3 regions of the Solidesulfovibrio magneticus RS-1 genome follow, and region 1 is predicted to be linked to each of the others. Evidence: predicted binding sites of a transcription regulator. Region 1 holds the regulator's gene; each other region holds the start of a gene.
What was found. The regulator sigma-54, encoded in region 1, starts transcription at its own class of promoters, with help from an activator protein. The targets are predictions, from matches to a motif close to CTGGCACGGNNNNTGCTT.
Positions count from the first base shown of each region.

Region 2: a site for sigma-54 is predicted at 2,372-2,389, ahead of DMR_RS17440 (periplasmic heavy metal sensor). Genes of this name have one in related genera too.
Region 3: a site for sigma-54 is predicted at 2,508-2,525, ahead of modB (molybdate ABC transporter permease subunit). Genes of this name have one in related genera too.

Region 1 covers NC_012796.1:2,886,031-2,891,606, reverse strand. Annotated here, with positions in the region: gene DMR_RS12380 (CTP synthase) at 1-1,447, shown strand, start outside; gene DMR_RS12375 (KdsC family phosphatase) at 1,658-2,194, shown strand; gene rpoN (RNA polymerase factor sigma-54) at 2,325-3,755, shown strand; gene hpf (ribosome hibernation-promoting factor, HPF/YfiA family) at 3,806-4,354, shown strand; gene DMR_RS12360 (PTS sugar transporter subunit IIA) at 4,355-4,804, shown strand; gene rapZ (RNase adapter RapZ) at 4,893-5,576, shown strand, end outside.
Region 2 covers NC_012796.1:4,210,106-4,215,681, forward strand. Annotated here, with positions in the region: gene DMR_RS17430 (PEP/pyruvate-binding domain-containing protein) at 1-164, shown strand, start outside; gene chrA (chromate efflux transporter) at 182-1,474, shown strand; gene DMR_RS17440 (periplasmic heavy metal sensor) at 1,816-2,289, opposite strand; gene arsM (arsenite methyltransferase) at 2,695-3,534, shown strand; gene DMR_RS25810 (IS5 family transposase) at 3,460-3,957, opposite strand; gene DMR_RS23855 (transposase) at 3,929-4,294, opposite strand; gene DMR_RS17450 (sigma-70 family RNA polymerase sigma factor) at 4,415-4,984, shown strand; gene DMR_RS17455 (universal stress protein) at 5,130-5,558, opposite strand.
Region 3 covers NC_012796.1:1,940,550-1,946,125, reverse strand. Annotated here, with positions in the region: gene DMR_RS08200 (tetratricopeptide repeat protein) at 248-1,066, shown strand; gene DMR_RS08195 (PilZ domain-containing protein) at 1,063-1,728, shown strand; gene modB (molybdate ABC transporter permease subunit) at 2,530-3,198, shown strand; gene modA (molybdate ABC transporter substrate-binding protein) at 3,213-3,959, shown strand; gene DMR_RS08180 (ATP-binding cassette domain-containing protein) at 4,032-4,739, shown strand; gene DMR_RS08175 (Mbeg1-like protein) at 4,845-5,576, shown strand, end outside.

The DNA of each region.
Region 1 (5,576 bases):
CACCGACGACGGGGCCGAAACCGACCTCGACCTCGGGCACTACGAGCGCTACCTCGGCGTGCCCATGAGCCAGAACAACAACTTCACCTCCGGGCGCATCTATTTCAGCGTCATCCAGAAAGAGCGCCGGGGCGACTACCTGGGCGGCACCGTCCAGGTGATTCCCCACATTACCGACGAGATCAAGCGCTCGATCCTGGGTGTCGCCACCGACGAGGACGTGGCCATCATCGAAATCGGCGGCACGGTCGGCGACATCGAGGGCCAGCCCTTCCTGGAGGCCATCCGCCAGCTGCGAATGGAACTCGGCAAGGAAAACGCGCTCTACATCCACCTGACGCTGGTGCCCTACCTGCGCACGGCCGGCGAGGTCAAAACCAAGCCCACCCAGCATAGCGTCAAGGAACTGCGCTCCATCGGCATCCAGCCCGACATCATCATCTGCCGCAGCGAAGTGGATCTGGCCCGGGACATCAAGCAGAAGATCGCGCTTTTCTGCGACGTCGACGCCGACGCCGTGTTCACGGCCGTGGACGTCAAGAGCATCTACGAGTTGCCGCTTCGCCTCTACGGCGAGGGCGTGGACCAGAAGATCGCCATTTTACTGCGCCTGCCGGCCAAAAACGCCGAACTCGAACCCTGGCGCGACCTCATGTACCGCCTGGAAAACCCGGTCGGTACGGTGTCCATCGCCATCGTCGGCAAGTACGTGGACCTCAAGGAGGCCTACAAGAGCCTTCACGAATCCCTGGTCCACGGCGGCGTCCACGCCGGGGTGTCGGTCAATTTCGTTTACGTCAACTCCGAGGAGCTGACCCGGGAAAACGTGGCCGCCACGCTTTCGGGCATTGACGGCATCCTCGTTCCCGGCGGTTTCGGCTCGCGCGGGGTGGAAGGCAAGATCGCCTCCATCGAATACGCCCGCACCAAGAAGATCCCCTTCTTCGGCATCTGCCTGGGCATGCAGTGCGCGGTCATCGAATACGCCCGCAACGTGCTGGGCCTTGACGGGGCCAACTCCGAGGAGTTCGACCTGACCACGCAACATCCGGTCATCTACCTCATGCGCGAGTGGTACGACTTCCGCACCCAGACCATCGAGCACCGCGACCCGACCAGCGACAAGGGCGGCACCATGCGCCTGGGCGCCTATCCCTGCGTGGTCGCGCCGGGCACCAAGGCGGCCGCCGCCTACGGCGCGTCGGAAATCTCCGAGCGCCACCGCCACCGCTACGAGTTCAACAAGGCCTACGCCGGCAATTTTGAGGAAGCCGGCTTGGTCTTAAGCGGCCTGTCCCCGGACGGCGAACTGGTCGAGATGGTGGAGCTGCCCGACCATCCCTGGTTCCTGGGCTGCCAGTTCCATCCCGAATTCAAAAGCAGCCCCATGCGTCCGCATCCGCTGTTCCGCGAGTTCGTGGCCGCGGCCAAGCGGCACAAGGGCTAGACGGCCCAAGCGCAAAAAGATTGCACGGTCCGGGGAAGGCGGCTTCTCCGGACTTTTTTTCGGCCAAAGGGCTGCATGGCTTGGCAAGGCGCTAAAAACGTTTATCTTCTGGTCATGGTGCGATTTTTGGGCTAGATTGCACCTGTCGGCGGTTGGGGACATGGCCTTGCGTTCAAACCATGCCGCCGTCGCATCGCAAGGGAGGCTGTTATGCCTGAAGACGCCAAGCTGGCCATTGCGCGCGCCCGGGACGTGGAGTTGCTGGTGCTCGACGTCGATGGCGTCATGACCGACGGCGGCATCTACGTCGATGCCCGGGGCGAGGTGACCAAGCGTTTTCATGTCCACGACGGTTTAGGCATCAAGGCGGCCCAGGCGGCGGGGCTGGCCGTGGCGGTCGTCAGCGGCCTGGACAGCCCGGCCGTGGCCGCCCGGATGCGGGAACTGGGCATTGAGGAATACCACCCCGGCCACTACCGCAAGGTGGCCGTGCTGGAAGGCATCCTGGCCCGGGCCGGGCTGGCCCCGCATCAGGCCGCCTTTCTCGGCGACGATTGGGTGGACGCCGGCCCCATGGAGCTGGTCGGTCTGCCCATGGCTGTGGCCGACGCCCAGCCCGAAATCCTCGATCTGGCCTTGTGGGTGTCGCGGCGCGGAGGCGGGCAGGGCGCCGTGCGCGAGGCCGTGCGCTACATTTTGGCCGCCAAGGGCCGTCTGGAGGCGGCCTACCAGTGGTTCCTCGGCTGAAGGCCGATTGTGCCGATTGCCACAAGGCTTCAATTGTGGCATGGTTTTTGTTGGGCGGGGTGGCCCTGAGCCGGGCAAAGCCCGGAGACGACCCCGGTAACGTCAACGACTTTCGAGCACGGCGGTAAGCATGGCCCTGGAACTGCGGCAGCAACTCAAGCTTTCCCAACAGCTGGTGATGACCCCCCAGCTGCAGCAAGCCATCAAGCTCTTGCAGCTGTCGCGGCTGGAGCTGCTTGAAAGCGTGCAGCAGGAGCTTTTGGAAAATCCTCTTCTGGAGGAATCCGTCGAGGAGGACCGCCAGCCCGAACGCGTCATGGTCGAGGACAACAATGGCCCCACGGGAGCCGACGCGGCCATGGAAAAGGAGCTGCTCAAAAACGCCGAGTGGGACGACTACCTTGGCGATTTCGCCAGCACGAGCAAGCAGTCCCTGTCCCGCGACCTGGAAGTTCCCGAAGAGGGCATGGCTTTCGACGCTCGCCTGGCCTCCAAGCCGTCCCTCGACGGCCACCTCGGCTGGCAGATGCACCTGTCCAATTTCACGGCCAAGGAAGTGGAGATCGGCGAGACCATCGTCGGCAGCCTCAATTCCTCGGGCTATCTGCGGGCCACGGTCGAGGAAATCGCCGGCATGGCCAACGCCGACCCGGCGCATGTCGAAAAGGTGCTCCACCGCCTCCAGCGCTTCGATCCCGTGGGCGTGGCCGCTCGCACTCCCAGCGAATGCCTGCTCATTCAGATCGAAGTCTACGGCTACGACGATCCCATCCTCATCGAACTGGTGCGCGAGCATCTCGAAGATCTCGAAAAGAAGCGCTACAAGCCCCTGGCCAAGAAATTTCACCTGACCATGGAAAAGCTCAAGGAATACCTGGAGCTGATCCAGACCCTCGATCCCATGCCCGGAGCCAGCTACGGTTCGGGGGACCCGATCTACGTCAGCCCCGACGCCTTCGTCTACAAGTACGGCGAGGACTTCGTCATCCTGCTCAACGAGGAGGGGATGCCGCGCCTGGGACTCAACATGTCCTACACCGACGGCAGCCTGCCGCGAAACGACAAGGACAAGGACTACCTCCAGGACAAGATGCGTTCGGCCATGTGGCTTATGAAGAGCCTGTACCAACGCCAGCGCACGCTGTATAAGGTCCTGGAGAGCATCGTGAAGTTTCAGCGCGGATTTTTCGAGGACGGCGTGACCAAGCTGCGGCCGCTGATCCTCAAGGACGTGGCCGACGACATCAGCATGCACGAGTCCACCGTCAGCCGCATTACGTCCAACAAGTACGTGGCCACGCCCCACGGCATCTTTGAACTCAAGTTCTTTTTCAACAGCGCCCTGGAACTCGACGACGGGGGCACGGTAGGCTCCGAGTCGGTCAAGGCCATGATCAAGCGCATTATTTCCGGCGAGAATGACAAAAAGCCCATCAGCGACGAGGCCATCGCCGACATGCTCAAGGATGAACTGCAAATCAACATCGCCCGGCGAACCGTGGCCAAGTATCGCACGGCCATGGGAATCGAGTCGTCGTCGAAGCGCAAGGCGGTTTTCTGATGCTTCGGGCCGGGTTTCCGGCCTCTCACCACGCCAGCCTGGAGGATTCTATGAACATCACCTTTAATTTCAAGAATTTCGAGCCGTCTGATCATTTGCGCGATTATGCCAGGAAGCGCTTTGAAAAGCTTGGCAAGTACACCTCGTCCACCGATACCTCGGATGTCCAGGTCAACCTGGCCGTGGAAAAGACCCGGCAGATGGCCGACGTCATCTTCCTGGCCGACAATATGCACATCTCGGCTCACGAAACCTCCGAGGACATGTACTCCACCATTGACCTGATCCTCGACAAGATCGAGGCCCAGGCCAAGAAGTTCCGCGAGAAGCAAAAGGACCGCCGTCGCCAGACCGTGGAACAGGTCCGCATGGACGTCATCAGCATCAGCGAGGACGCCGCCGGCGGCCGCGTGCCCACCATCATCGAAACCGACGAGTATCAGCCCAAGCCCATGGCCGTGGAAGAAGCCGCCATGCAGCTGGAGGCTCTCAAGTACGAATTCCTGGTGTTCATCAACTCCGAAACCGAACGGCCCAACGTCATCTACCGCCTGCGCAACGGCGACTTCGGCCTCATCGATCCTGGAACGGGCGCTTAGATGCGGTTAGAGGACTATCTCCAGCCCGAGTTCGTCATCGGGAATCTTGCGTCGGAGTCCAAGTCCGAAGTGTTGGCCGAGCTCGTGGCCCCCATCAAGAAGCAGTGGCCCGATTTTGACGCCAAACGCGCCCATCAGGTGCTGCTCGACCGGGAAAACCTCGGAACCACGGGCATCGGCGACGGGGTGGCCATTCCCCACGGCAAGATGGAGAGCCTCGAACGCATCGTCATCGTCGTCGGGAGAAGCCTTGCGGGCGTCAGCTTCGATGCGCTGGACTTCAAGCCCTGCCGCATCTTCTTCCTGGTGCTCGCGCCCGAGCATGTCGCGGGCCTGCATTTGCGCATTTTGGCCCACATCTCGCGGCTTTTGTCCGATGAATCCTTCCGGCGGGCCTTTCTGACCGCCGAAACCGACGAGGCCTTGCGGCAGGTGCTCGCCGCCGCCTAAGGCTCCCTGAAAAAACGTTTCCCGCGCGTTTGTTGTCACACAAACGCGCGGGAAATTTGTTAAGCCCTTGGGCCGGAAGGTGAATGCCATGGAACATGCGGCCAGGGAACTCCCCGTCGTTATCTTGACCGGCCTGTCCGGGTCCGGAAAATCCACAGCCCTTCGCGTCTTCGAGGACCTGGGTTTTTTTTGCGTGGACGGGTTGCCGGTCAGCCTCGTGCCCAAGCTCATGAGCCTTTTCGACGACAAGGGCGGCCAGCGCTACAAGGGCCTGGCCCTGGGCATGGACGTGCGCCAGGCCGACCTCGACACCGACTGGGGCGCGACCCTGGCCGAGGTGCGGCGTAAACAGGACCTTACCCAGATCATCTTTTTCGAGGCCGATAACGGTGAGATCATCCGCCGCTACGCCACTACCCGCCGGCCCCATCCCCTGGAAAGCGCCGACATGGGCCTGGAGCAGGCCGCCCTGGCCGAGCGCGAACGCATGCGGCCCCTTCGCGACGCCGCCGACATGGTGCTGGACACCACCCATTTCACCATCCACGACCTACGCCGCAAGCTCCAGGAAAAATGGGCCTCCATCCGGCCCACCGCCGGAACCCTCAAGGTCCACGTCATGAGCTTCGGCTTCAAGTACGGCCCGCCCTCCGAGGCCGACATGGTCTTTGACCTGCGCTTTTTGCCCAATCCCTATTTCGACAAGGAACTGCGCGAGCGCACGGGCAAGGAAGCGGCGGTGCGCGATTACGTCCTGGCCGAGGAGCCGGGC
Region 2 (5,576 bases), 1.3 Mb from region 1:
AGGTTTCGACCTGGGAAGACCTTGTCGCGGGAAAGCCCAATACGGTTATTTATTGCGCCAGAGGAGGAAGCATCAGCCAATCGGTTCAAAAGCATTTTGAACAAAAGGGGATGACCATCCCCTACCTTGAAGGTGGACTGGCCGCCTGGAAGAATCTTGAATAGCGCCAGGACTTATTCGTATGAATACTAACGGACAATCGCTAGCCGTACCCTTGAAAGAGGCCTTCCTGTACTGGTTCAAGCTCGGCTTCATCAACTTCGGCGGCCCTGCCGGGCAGATCGCCATGATGCATAAGGACATCGTGGAACGCCGTAAGTGGATGAACGAGAGCATGTTCCTGCGCGCCCTCAACTTCTGCATGCTGCTGCCCGGTCCAGAGGCGCATCAGCTGGCGGTGTACATCGGCTGGCGGCTCAATGGTTACCCAGGTGGCGTTATCGCGGGAATGTGCTTCCTGCTCCCGTCGATCATCCTGATGCTCATTCTTGCCTGGCTGGCCGCCGCCAAGGGCCAGGTCCCGGCCGTTTCCGGGATCTTCCACGGCATCTCCGCCGCCGTCGTCGCCATCGTGATTGAAGCGCTCTTCCGGCTGTCGAAGAAATCCCTGAAGCACGGCGCATTGTATGCCTTCGCGGGTGCCGCGTTCATCCTGGGCCAGTTTTTCAATGTCCCGTTCCCGGCCATCGTGCTGCTGTCCGGAATTGCCGGAACGCTGCTGGCTAAAACCCGCCCCGAGATATTCTGCCATCGATCCGCCGGGAGCAAGGAATGCATCGTGGAGGAGCCTTCGCCGGCGCGGGAGTTGCCCTCCTTGAAGCACATCATCAAGGTCGTCGGTCTTTTCGGGGCCATTTGGGGCGTGGTGGTGCTGCCTGTCCTCGCCTGGCGGGGCCTTGGCGACGCCTTGTCCGAGGTGTCCCTCTTCTTCACCAAGGCGGCTTTCGTCACCTTCGGCGGAGCCTACGCCGTGCTGGCCTACATCGCCGACAACGCCGTCGGCCTGGGTTGGCTCGCGGAGAAGGACATGCTCCTGGGGCTCGGGCTGGCGGAGACCACGCCCGGCCCGCTGATCATGGTGACGCAATTCGTCGGCTTCTTCGCCGCCTGGAACAACCCCGGCTCACTTGGGCCGTTGCAGGCTGGCGTACTGGGGGGCCTTCTCACTACGTTCGCCACCTTCCTGCCGAGCTTCATGTTCATCTTTGCGGGGGCTCCTTACATCGAGGCCATCACGTCAAACAAGAAATTCGCAGCGGCCTTGACGGGTATTTCGGCGGCCGTCGTCGGCGTGGTGCTCAAACTCGGCGTTTTCTTCGCCTGGCATACGTTCTTTCCAGCTTCCGGGTTCGATATCTTTGCCGTGGTCATCGCCCTTGGTGCCTTGGTGGCCCTGGTGCGATGGAAGCTGTCCATGCACGCCCTGGTCGGTTTGAGCGGCGTGACGGGTCTGTTGTGGCAATTGGTTCAATAACTTCAAGGAGAATGCGAATGCGGGAAAAACAGTGGTTTGCCGTTACGGTAATCCTGACGACACTTGGTGTGGGAGACGGAACTTCCCTTATGGCAAAGGAAAAACCGGCTCCAAATGCGTGGGGCGGACCCTGGCCGTAAGCAGGCCTTAGGACGGAAGCCAATATCCGATATCTTGGGCTTTCCGCCTCGTCCTCCCTGTTTCCCTTGAGAATGTCGGGGGAGAGAAGTCTTCACTAGGACAAGGGGTGGGATGATCGGTTGGGGGCCAGCAAAATGGAGGCGGATGAGGGCGGTGTGTCTGGGAGGGACCGCCGGCTCAGGAGTGTCTTTGTGTGGCTACTAAAGACCATCGCCCTGGCAGCCTGCCATCATGCCGCCGCCCATGCCGCTTCCCATACCACCGCCCATGCCGCTGCGCATTCCCCTTCCCATCCCAGGGCCGACATCCTTTGTCACCTGGGTACGAAACTGCGTTCGCTCGGACAACAGCTTGCCCTGCAAATCGCCGATCTGCTTGGACAGAGCGTCTATCTTCGCCTGATCGGGATTTTGGGGCACAGACAACGCGTTGAGTTCCGCCATGTTCACGGCAAGCACGGCCCGCAGTGACGCTGTTTTGGCAACAAATGCGTCACGAAGCTTTTGAAAGATTGCCTGCTTTTCCGGTGTTAGCTGAGACATGCCGCTCCCCATGTTGGAGCAGCCGCCCTGCCCCGCGCCAGGTCCGCCGCCGGGGCGGGCCAGGGCCAGTGAAGAAGTCATCGCCAGAACAGCCAACGCCGTCAGTGCAATATGAAACATCTTAACGCGCATGATAAAACCTTCCTTTGGATATCCGGCCGAAACCGGAGCCGTTTGGTTGTGAAGAGGCGAGCGACCAGTTCCTGCACAAATCAAGCAGCATCCGTGCCATGGCAGTTTAAGCCCAGGAATGCAGTCTATTGCGAAAGAATTAGCCACAGAGATGTCGTTGAACTGCATAGACAGTAATCATTTCGACAACTAAAAAATGGTCAGTGTATACTTTCAACGCAAATCAACTCGCGCCATCATCGCTGAATGAAGTCCGTAAATCGAAAGTAACCTGCTATTTCATACCTCATTACCGTGGTATTGACGCATAACGTTTTCCCGAAACGAAAGAAAATCTGCATCCTTTTTGATCGGATGCCGTCTTCCCCCTAAAGCCGCGTATTTTGCTGGCACAGGAGAACTCAGATGAAAGAGCCTCGCGATGTCGAGATCAGGCAATCAATCCGTACAAAATACGCCGAGACAGCCTTGTCCGGGAAGTCCGGCTGCGGCTGCGGGAGCGGATGCTGTGGCCCCCAAAGCGCCAATGCATCGGAGGAGTTGGCTCGGATGGCCGGGTATGCCACGGCGGAAGTGCAAAGCGTCCCGGAAGGGGCGAACATGGGCCTCGGCTGTGGCAATCCGCAAGCCATAGCCGCATTACGCCCGGGGGAGGTCGTCGTGGACCTGGGCAGCGGCGGGGGCTTCGACTGTTTTCTTGCGGCCAGGCAGGTGGGGGAAACCGGGCGCGTCATCGGTGTGGACATGACGCCGGAGATGGTTGAAAAAGCGAGAAGAAATGCTGTAACTGCACAATGCGGCAACGTGTCGTTTCGCCTTGGCGAGATCGAATATCTTCCGGTTCCCGACGGCATCGCCGATGTCGTGCTGTCCAACTGCGTGGTGAACCTGAGCACGGACAAGGCCCAGGTATTCCGGGAGGCCTATCGGGTACTCAAGCCCGGCGGGCGACTAGCCATAGCGGATATCGTGGCGACGGAGGAGCTCCCCGAAATGGTGCGTCGGGACATCAAGCTGCATGCTGCCTGTGTGGCCGGAGCCGAGCGAATTGTTGTCCTCGAAGCGATGATGCGGGAAGCCGGATTCAGGCAAATTTCCATTCGCCCCCGACCGGAAAGCGCAGCACTGCTTGCGGCGTGGCTTCCAGGACTTAGAGGATATCCGGCACGACTATTGCTTTGCATAAATCTTCCTGAACACGATAATTGCGCAGGCCAATTTCACAAAGGCAATGAAGGTAGATAAATAGTGGCAATATCTCGTTCGAATACCGCGAAAGCCTTTCAGCCAAGCGAATGTGCGCTCTACGACCCAGCGGCGAGCGGGATGAAGACCTTCTTGCTTCTCAATTTTTTCCTCCCCTCGGGAACGGATATGCGATTCAAACCCATATGAATACACTTCTTCATGTACACGTGGATAATCATAGCCCTTGTCCAGACATAAGTGATAGATATCGGTGCAAATATTAAACATGGAAATAAGATCACTATTATTTTCAATCGTTAAGCCAACCAGTCGACTGTCGTGAACATTTGCTCCAACGACAATGACCCCGAGGGGTGTCCCTTCTTGGTCGACATGCAAATGAATCTTTGTTCCAGAGCGTCCCCTGTCTGTTGGATTCGCTCCAAGGCCTTCAGCCGCTTCTTTTTTTTGTGCGAACAGGTGCCTGAATCAAAGAGCCGTCCATGGATTGCCAGGAAAAATGAAGACCTTGCTGAAGATGATAATTTTCCAGGCATATCTTCATCAATTGGTCAAATACTCCACGTCTCGCCCATCGGCGATAGTGCTCATGAATAGCGCTTTTTGATCCATAGCTCCTTGGGATCATACTCCACTGACATCCTGTTTTCAGACGGAAGATGATGCCGTTCATTATGTTCCGAGAGGAAATCGGAGCGCTTCCGCCAGAACGCTTTCGCTTAAACGGGTCAAGGAGCGGTTCTAATTGTGCCCATAACTCGTCCGGCAGTTCGGTAAAATCATACGGGGTACTCATGCCCAAGATTATTAAAGGAAATTAGATATTTAGCAATACCCGTGCCGGACATGCTCTTAACTTGGAAAAGATCCTTGCCTCGGCAAGCATCGAGGCGATCAAGGCTTAGGGAAGATTGTCATGCAGGACGAGCTGGAAATCATGTGGATTGCGCATCGGGATGAACTCAGGGCTTTCATCGCCCGGCGGGTGCCTTGTCAGGCTGCCGTGGACGATATCCTGCAAGACGTATTCTGCAAGACCTTATCGCATTTGGCACAAGGCCATGTTACGCAACCGCGAGGCTGGCTTTTCGCGGTTACCCGAACAACTATTGCCGACCATTACCGGAGCAGGCGTCCCACGGTCGAACTCCCGTCGTCGCTGGCCTCTGCAAGCCCTGACCCGAGTGTGGGCGCCCCCAGAGCAATGGGAGCTTGCCTGAAGCCGATGATCGACGCCTTGCCGGAGAAGATGCGAGCCCCATTGGTCATGGCCGATTATGAGGGGATGCGACAACGGGAGGTGGCCAGTCGGCTGGGCATTTCCCTGGCTGCGGTCAAGTCCCGCGTTTTGCGGGCGAGGCTGCAAATGCGACGTATGATCGAGGAGTGTTGCCAGCTGGAGTTGGATGCCCGGGGAAGCATCACGGATTTTGTCGTCAAACCGGGAGGATGTTCCCGGTGGAGTGCCGTGGGCACCGAAAACTGATACGTCAAGCCTCGTAGCATCTGGAGGTTGGGCACAAAGCAGATGCATACTCCATTCCTGACCCATGCATGATGCATGGCCAAAAAAGTGGCTGCCCCGGGGAGGACTTCGGGGCAGCCGGGTGGAGGGGTGAGACGGGATACTGTCAGCGTTTACGGGCTATCAGAACATCGCATTTGGCGTGGGCCGAAACCTTGCTGGAGACGCTGCCGAGGAGAAAGCGTTCAATGCCATGCGTTCCTCTGGAGCCAAGAACGATCAGGTCCGCGTCAAGTGTCTCGGCGGCTTCCAGGATTTTGCCCGCAGGATGCCCAAACTCCAGAATCGACTGGGCGCGTATCCCCTTGTCGGCCAGTACAGCGCAAGCCTTGTCCAAAAGCTCTTTGCATTCTTTGGCGAATGCGTTGTTTACCGTCTCGCAGTAGCCTTCCGGAAATCCCGCCGCCGAGCAACTGAGTTCCGGGATCACAGAGATGACAAACAGTTGCGCGTCGAGGGTTTGGGCCAGCCGGGCCGCACGCTCCATGGCGACTTCGGCATACTCGGAGTTGTCGTAGGCGAGCAGTATTTTCACACGATGCTCCTTTAAACG
Region 3 (5,576 bases), 950 kb from region 1:
GCGAACAGGCAATCAGTTAGTCAATATCGAACTCCACAGGGGCGGCGCTTGTTTCGACACGGCGTCGCCTTTGTTTTGACAAGACGCCTGACCGGGTGTAGTCGGTTACTGTTGTAGTTGGGCCTTTTCGCCCGACCAGGCTGCCGCATGATTGCTAATCTTCCGCATTCGCCTGGAAAACCCGGCAATTTCTTCGACTCACACTTGTCTTCGTTGGTCGAATCGCCCCGACCCCATGGATTGCATCGTGTCCACTGATATGACGGCCGTTCCCGAGCAGGATGAGGAACACGACGAGAACCCACTGGCCCATTGCCGCATCCTGGGCGTGTATTCCCTGGTCAAGGCGGCGGGCACCGGCCATGGGGCCACGACCCGCACCTATGAACAAAAAACCCTGTGGTTCGTGCGTCGTACCGAGGACGACGAATATGTAGTGCAGGCGCTTAACGCCAATTCCATCCCCTCGGGGCCGCTGGCTGTCGTCACCAAGGGCGAATTCATCAAAAACTACACTCCTGAAGTAGGATATTACGAGAAGCGCTGCCTGCCCTTTGTCGATTCGCTCAAAAAAAAGCTGGCCCAGGCCGACAAGTACCTGGCCGATGACGACCTGGACGCGGCGGAAAAGGAATTCTGCAAGGCCCTGCTCCTGGACGAGAAGCATCCCAAGGCCAACATCGAGCTTGGCAAGATCCACATGCACAAGGGCGACGGCAAGAAGCTGGCCGCGGCCATGCGCCGGCTTATGAGCAACGACGCCATCTTCCAGGAACAGGAACGCCATCTGTTCAACGAATTCGGCATCAGCCTGCGCAAGGAAAAGCACTTCACCGAGGCCATCGCCTTTTACGGCAAGGCCCTGGAACACAACGACGCTGACGAGAATCTGCATTTCAACATCGCCCGCGCCCTGGCCGAATCCGGGCATATCGACAGGGCCGTCAGCCACCTGGAAACCGCCCTGTCCCTGGACCCCGCGTTTGACGCCGCCCGCAAGTACCGTGATTTTCTGGCCAAAAACGGCGCTGCCGGGGCTGTTTCCGAAGGCGGTAGCCCGTCATGAGCGTCCCGGACCTCAACCACTTCCACTGCCCGCCGGGGGCCAAGGTCATCCTGGAACTGTCCGGGTTACCGGACAAGCTGGCCACGGTCTGCGTGGGCCACGTGCGCGGCCGTTTCGTCGTCACCCAGGCCCCGGCCGTACCGGACACCGGCCGTGAGGCCCTCTACCAACTCCTGTATCCCGACAATACGGCCATTGTGCGCTATCTCCACGAAGGCACGGTGGTGGGCTTTTCCACCCAGGTCATCCGGTTTATCCAAATTCCCTTTCCCCTGGTCTTTTTCACCTTTCCCAAAAAGCTCGAATCCCACGACCTGCGCCGCCATCCACGGGTGGCCTGCTGTCTGCCGGGCCAGGCCTGCGTGGCCGGGGCCGATCTGGCGGGCATGGTCCTGGACCTCAGCCACTCCGGCTGCCTGTTTTCCGCCGCCTTGCCCGAGACCACGCCGACCAAGGCCCCGGCCGTAGCCATAGACGACGACGTGCTGTTGCGCTGCGGCCTTTTCGGCCAATCCCCGGACACGGCCCTGGCCGGAGTAGTCAAGCGCGTCTCCCTGTCCGGCCGCCGGTTGGAACTGGGGCTCAAGTTTCGCAAGCTGCCCGAACCGGCCAAACAGGCCATTGGTTCCTATCTCGACCAGGCCCTGTCCGTGCTGAGCTGAGCCCGAACCGCTCCCCAGGCCGTCACGAGGCCGACCCGCCCTTTGGCGGCAACACCCCTTTCCGGCTCTGCTACGCCGGCAACGCCTCGCGCTTCTGCGTCTACGCGCTTTCCTTTGACCTCCCAACCGTGTACAGCCTCACCGGACCCTGGCCGGTTCCTCACCCCGCAGCCGAGCGGCTTTACCATCTCCGTGCTGCCTCGCCGGGTCTTCGCCGACCATCCCTCGCGGCAGCGCGGCCAAACCCCACGATCCCGGCCTTACCCTGACGGCCGACTCCATCCCTGCCAAGCCGTCTTTGCCCCACTGCACAGACAAAAATGTCGGACAAAACCGTCGCTTGTGGCGACGCCGCTTCCCTTTGCCATCCAAGGCCTTATACTTTCAGACATTGCCAGGGCTTCTGCCATGGCATCAAGTTTGCTTCAAAGAAAAACAGCCAGGAGGCCGCCATGCTTGTGCCCCTTATCGAAGCCCTGCTTGAAAGACTTCTTCGCAAACAGCCCGCACCGGTTCCCTGTCCCGTGGAACACGACGATCAACGTGACCGCCGACGCGCCAGACGTCAGCAAGACAACTGACACGGCAATATAAAAACAAGTGACTCTCACACTTCTCCATCAAGCGTGCCGCAACGACGTCTGTCGACAGCACAAAGAGACACCCATATTCTATTTGCCGTGACATTCTGTACTTTATGCAATGAAGTCATGTAGGTTGCCCAGATTATCGTCCGCCACGACATAAATGCCTTTCATTTTGTCGCGGCGCAGCGGCAACTGACACGGGAGACGCCTTTTCATGCTAGACGCCAGCGTCCTGCCGCCTCTGCTCCTCACCTTCAAGGTGGCCACCCTGGCCACGGCCCTGGCCGCTCTGCCGGCGGTCTGCCTGGCCCGATTGGCCCAGGTGCGCGATTTCCCCGGCCGCGACGTCGTCGACGCCGTGCTGACACTGCCCATGGTGCTGCCGCCCACGGTCCTTGGCTACTACATCATCGTGGTGCTTGGCCGGCGCGGGATCATCGGCTCCTGGCTGTGGGACGCCTTCGGGGTGACCATCATGTTCACCTGGCAGGGCGCGGTGGTGGCGGCAGCGGTGGTGGCCTTTCCCCTGGTCTACCGTTCGTCCAGGGCGGCCTTTGAGGGTGTGGACGGCAATCTGGAAAACGCGGCCAGGACGCTTGGGGCTTCGGAGACGGCCATCTTTTTACGGGTGTCGTTTCCCCTGGCCCTGCGCGGGGTCGTGGCCGGCGTGGTGCTGGCCCTGGCCCGGGCCATGGGCGAGTTCGGGGCCACCCTCATGGTGGCCGGCAACCTGCCGGGCAAGACCCAAACCCTGTCCCTGGCCGTGTACAGCGCCACTCAGGCCGGCAACGACGCCCTGGCCAACGAACTGGTGCTGCTCATTTCCGTGGCCTGCGTGGCGCTTCTCGTGTTCGTCGCCAGAATCGTGAAACCGAAAGCCTAGAGGATGGAACACGCATGAAAAAACTGCTGCTTACCCTGGCCCTGTGCCTTTCTCTGGCCGCTCCGGCCGCCGCCGGCGACATCACCGTCTCCGCCGCCGCCAGCCTCACCGACGCCTTCAATGAAATCAAGGGCGTGTTCACCAAGGACCATCCCGGCGTCAACGTGACGTTTAATTTCGCCGCCTCCGGCGCGCTGCTCTCCCAGATGGCCCAGGGCGCGCCCGTGGACGTCTTTGCCTCGGCCGACCAGAAGACCATGGACCAGGCCGTCGAGAAAAAGCTCGTTGACGTGCCGACGCGGGTCAACTTCGTCCAGAACGCCCTGGTCATGGCCGTGCCGGCCGATAACCCGGCCAAGCTCAAGGACCTGACCAATCTCACCGCGCCGGCCGTCAAGCGCATCGCCGTCGGCAACCCCGATTCCGTGCCGGTCGGACGTTACACCAAGGCGGCGCTGACCAAGACCGGCCTGTGGGACGCCATCTCCGGCAAGTTTGTTCTGGCCGAGTCCGTGCGCCAGGTGCTCGACTACCTGTCCCGGGGCGAGGTCGATGCCGGTTTCGTCTACGCCACCGACGCCAAGCAGGGCGGCGACAAGGTCAAGACCATCCTTGAAGTGCCCGTGGAAACCCCGGTCACCTACCCCATCGCCGTGTTGGAAGCTGCCAAGGACAAAAAAGACGCCGCCGCCTTCGTGGCTTTCGTCACCGGCTCCAAGGGACAGGCCATCCTGGCCAAGTACGGCTTCAAGAAGCCCTAAGGCCCGCCGTTTCCATGACGCTCCCGGGGCCGGCCCCGGGAGCGTCCAACCAGCCGCCCATCGGAGCCGCCCATGCGCATTGTCGTGGACATCCAGAAAACCTACTGCTGCGGTGGACGCGAATTTCATCTCGACGCCGCTTTTGCCGTGTCCGGCAACCGGGCCGTGCTGTTCGGAGCCTCGGGTTCGGGCAAGACCCTGACGCTGCGCGCCCTGGCCGGCCTGCTGCGGCCCGATTCCGGCTCCATCAGCGTGGACGGCCGGGTCTTTTTCGATTCCGCCCAGGACGTCTTCGTGCCGCCCAGGCTTCGCCGCATCGGCTACGTGTTCCAGGACTACGCCCTTTTTCCCCACCTCACCGTGCGGCAAAACGTCGCCTTTGGCCTCTCACCCCTGACCGGCCGGCTCACGCCCCAGGCCGCCGAGCACGTCCAGAAAACCCTGGCCCTTTTCGGCATCGAGGGGCTGGCCGACCTGCGTCCGGCCCGGATTTCCGGCGGCCAGCGCCAGCGCGTGGCCCTGGCCAGGGCGCTGGTCTGCGAGCCAGGCGCCCTGCTCCTGGACGAACCCTTCTCGGCCCTGGACATTCCCCTGCGCCAGAAGGTGCGGGCCGAGCTGGCCGGCATCCTTTCGCGCCTGGACATTCCGCTGATCATGGTCACCCACGATCCGGCCGATGTGGCCTTTTTCGGCGGCGAGGTGGTGCGCTACGGCGAAGGCCGGGTCATCGACATGCACTCGGCCGAGGACATGCGGCGTTCCATGGTCAAGGTGGCCTAGGGCGGCGAGCCGCCCTGTTGACGCCCTGCCCGCCCGAGCGTAGCCTGGGCCAAAATTGCCCGGCGAAAACGGCCTGTTGCCCCAAGCCGCCGGAAACGGACCGCCATGACCCTGACCGCCGCCAATCTTGACGCCTCCCTGGCTGTTATCACCGAGGCCAGCTACCGAGAAGACGCCTCCCTGATAAGCGCCCTGGAAGGGGCCGGCTACGTCCAGCTCGACCTTGACGGCGACGGCAACGGCACGTCAAAGGCCGGCAGCGCCGCCTTCGACGCCTGGACCACGGTAGCCAACAATCAGACCGTGGCCGTCATCGCCTTTCGCGGCACCGACGACATCGATTATTCCACCGACGGCCTGACGGCTTATCTCGGCAGCGCCGACGCCGCCTACTGGTTCGACACCGTGGGCTACTACGACCAGCTTTCGGCCAAGACGGCCGCTTTTGACGCCGCCGTGGACAGCCTCGGCATCGGCCAGGTCTACGTGACCGGCCACAGCCTCGGCGGCGCGGCCGCCCAGGCCTACATGGCCGCGCATCCCGACGACGCCGACACGCGCTACGCCGCCGTGGTCTTCGGCTCCATGGGCCTGTCCGGCGATGACGCCGGCTATGCCGCCGATGCGCGCATCGTCAATTTCGTCGCGCCGTCGGACTATTCCACGCAGCTCGGCACACAAACCGCCGGCCTGACCGTGAGCTTCAGCGACGCCGCAGGCAGCCTCGACTCGGGCCTTGACCTGTCCACACTGCTGGCCGATCCGGCTTCCTACTTAAGCGTCCACGGCACGGGCCTGTACCTGACCGCCGCCGCCGACTATGACGCGGCCAAAGCC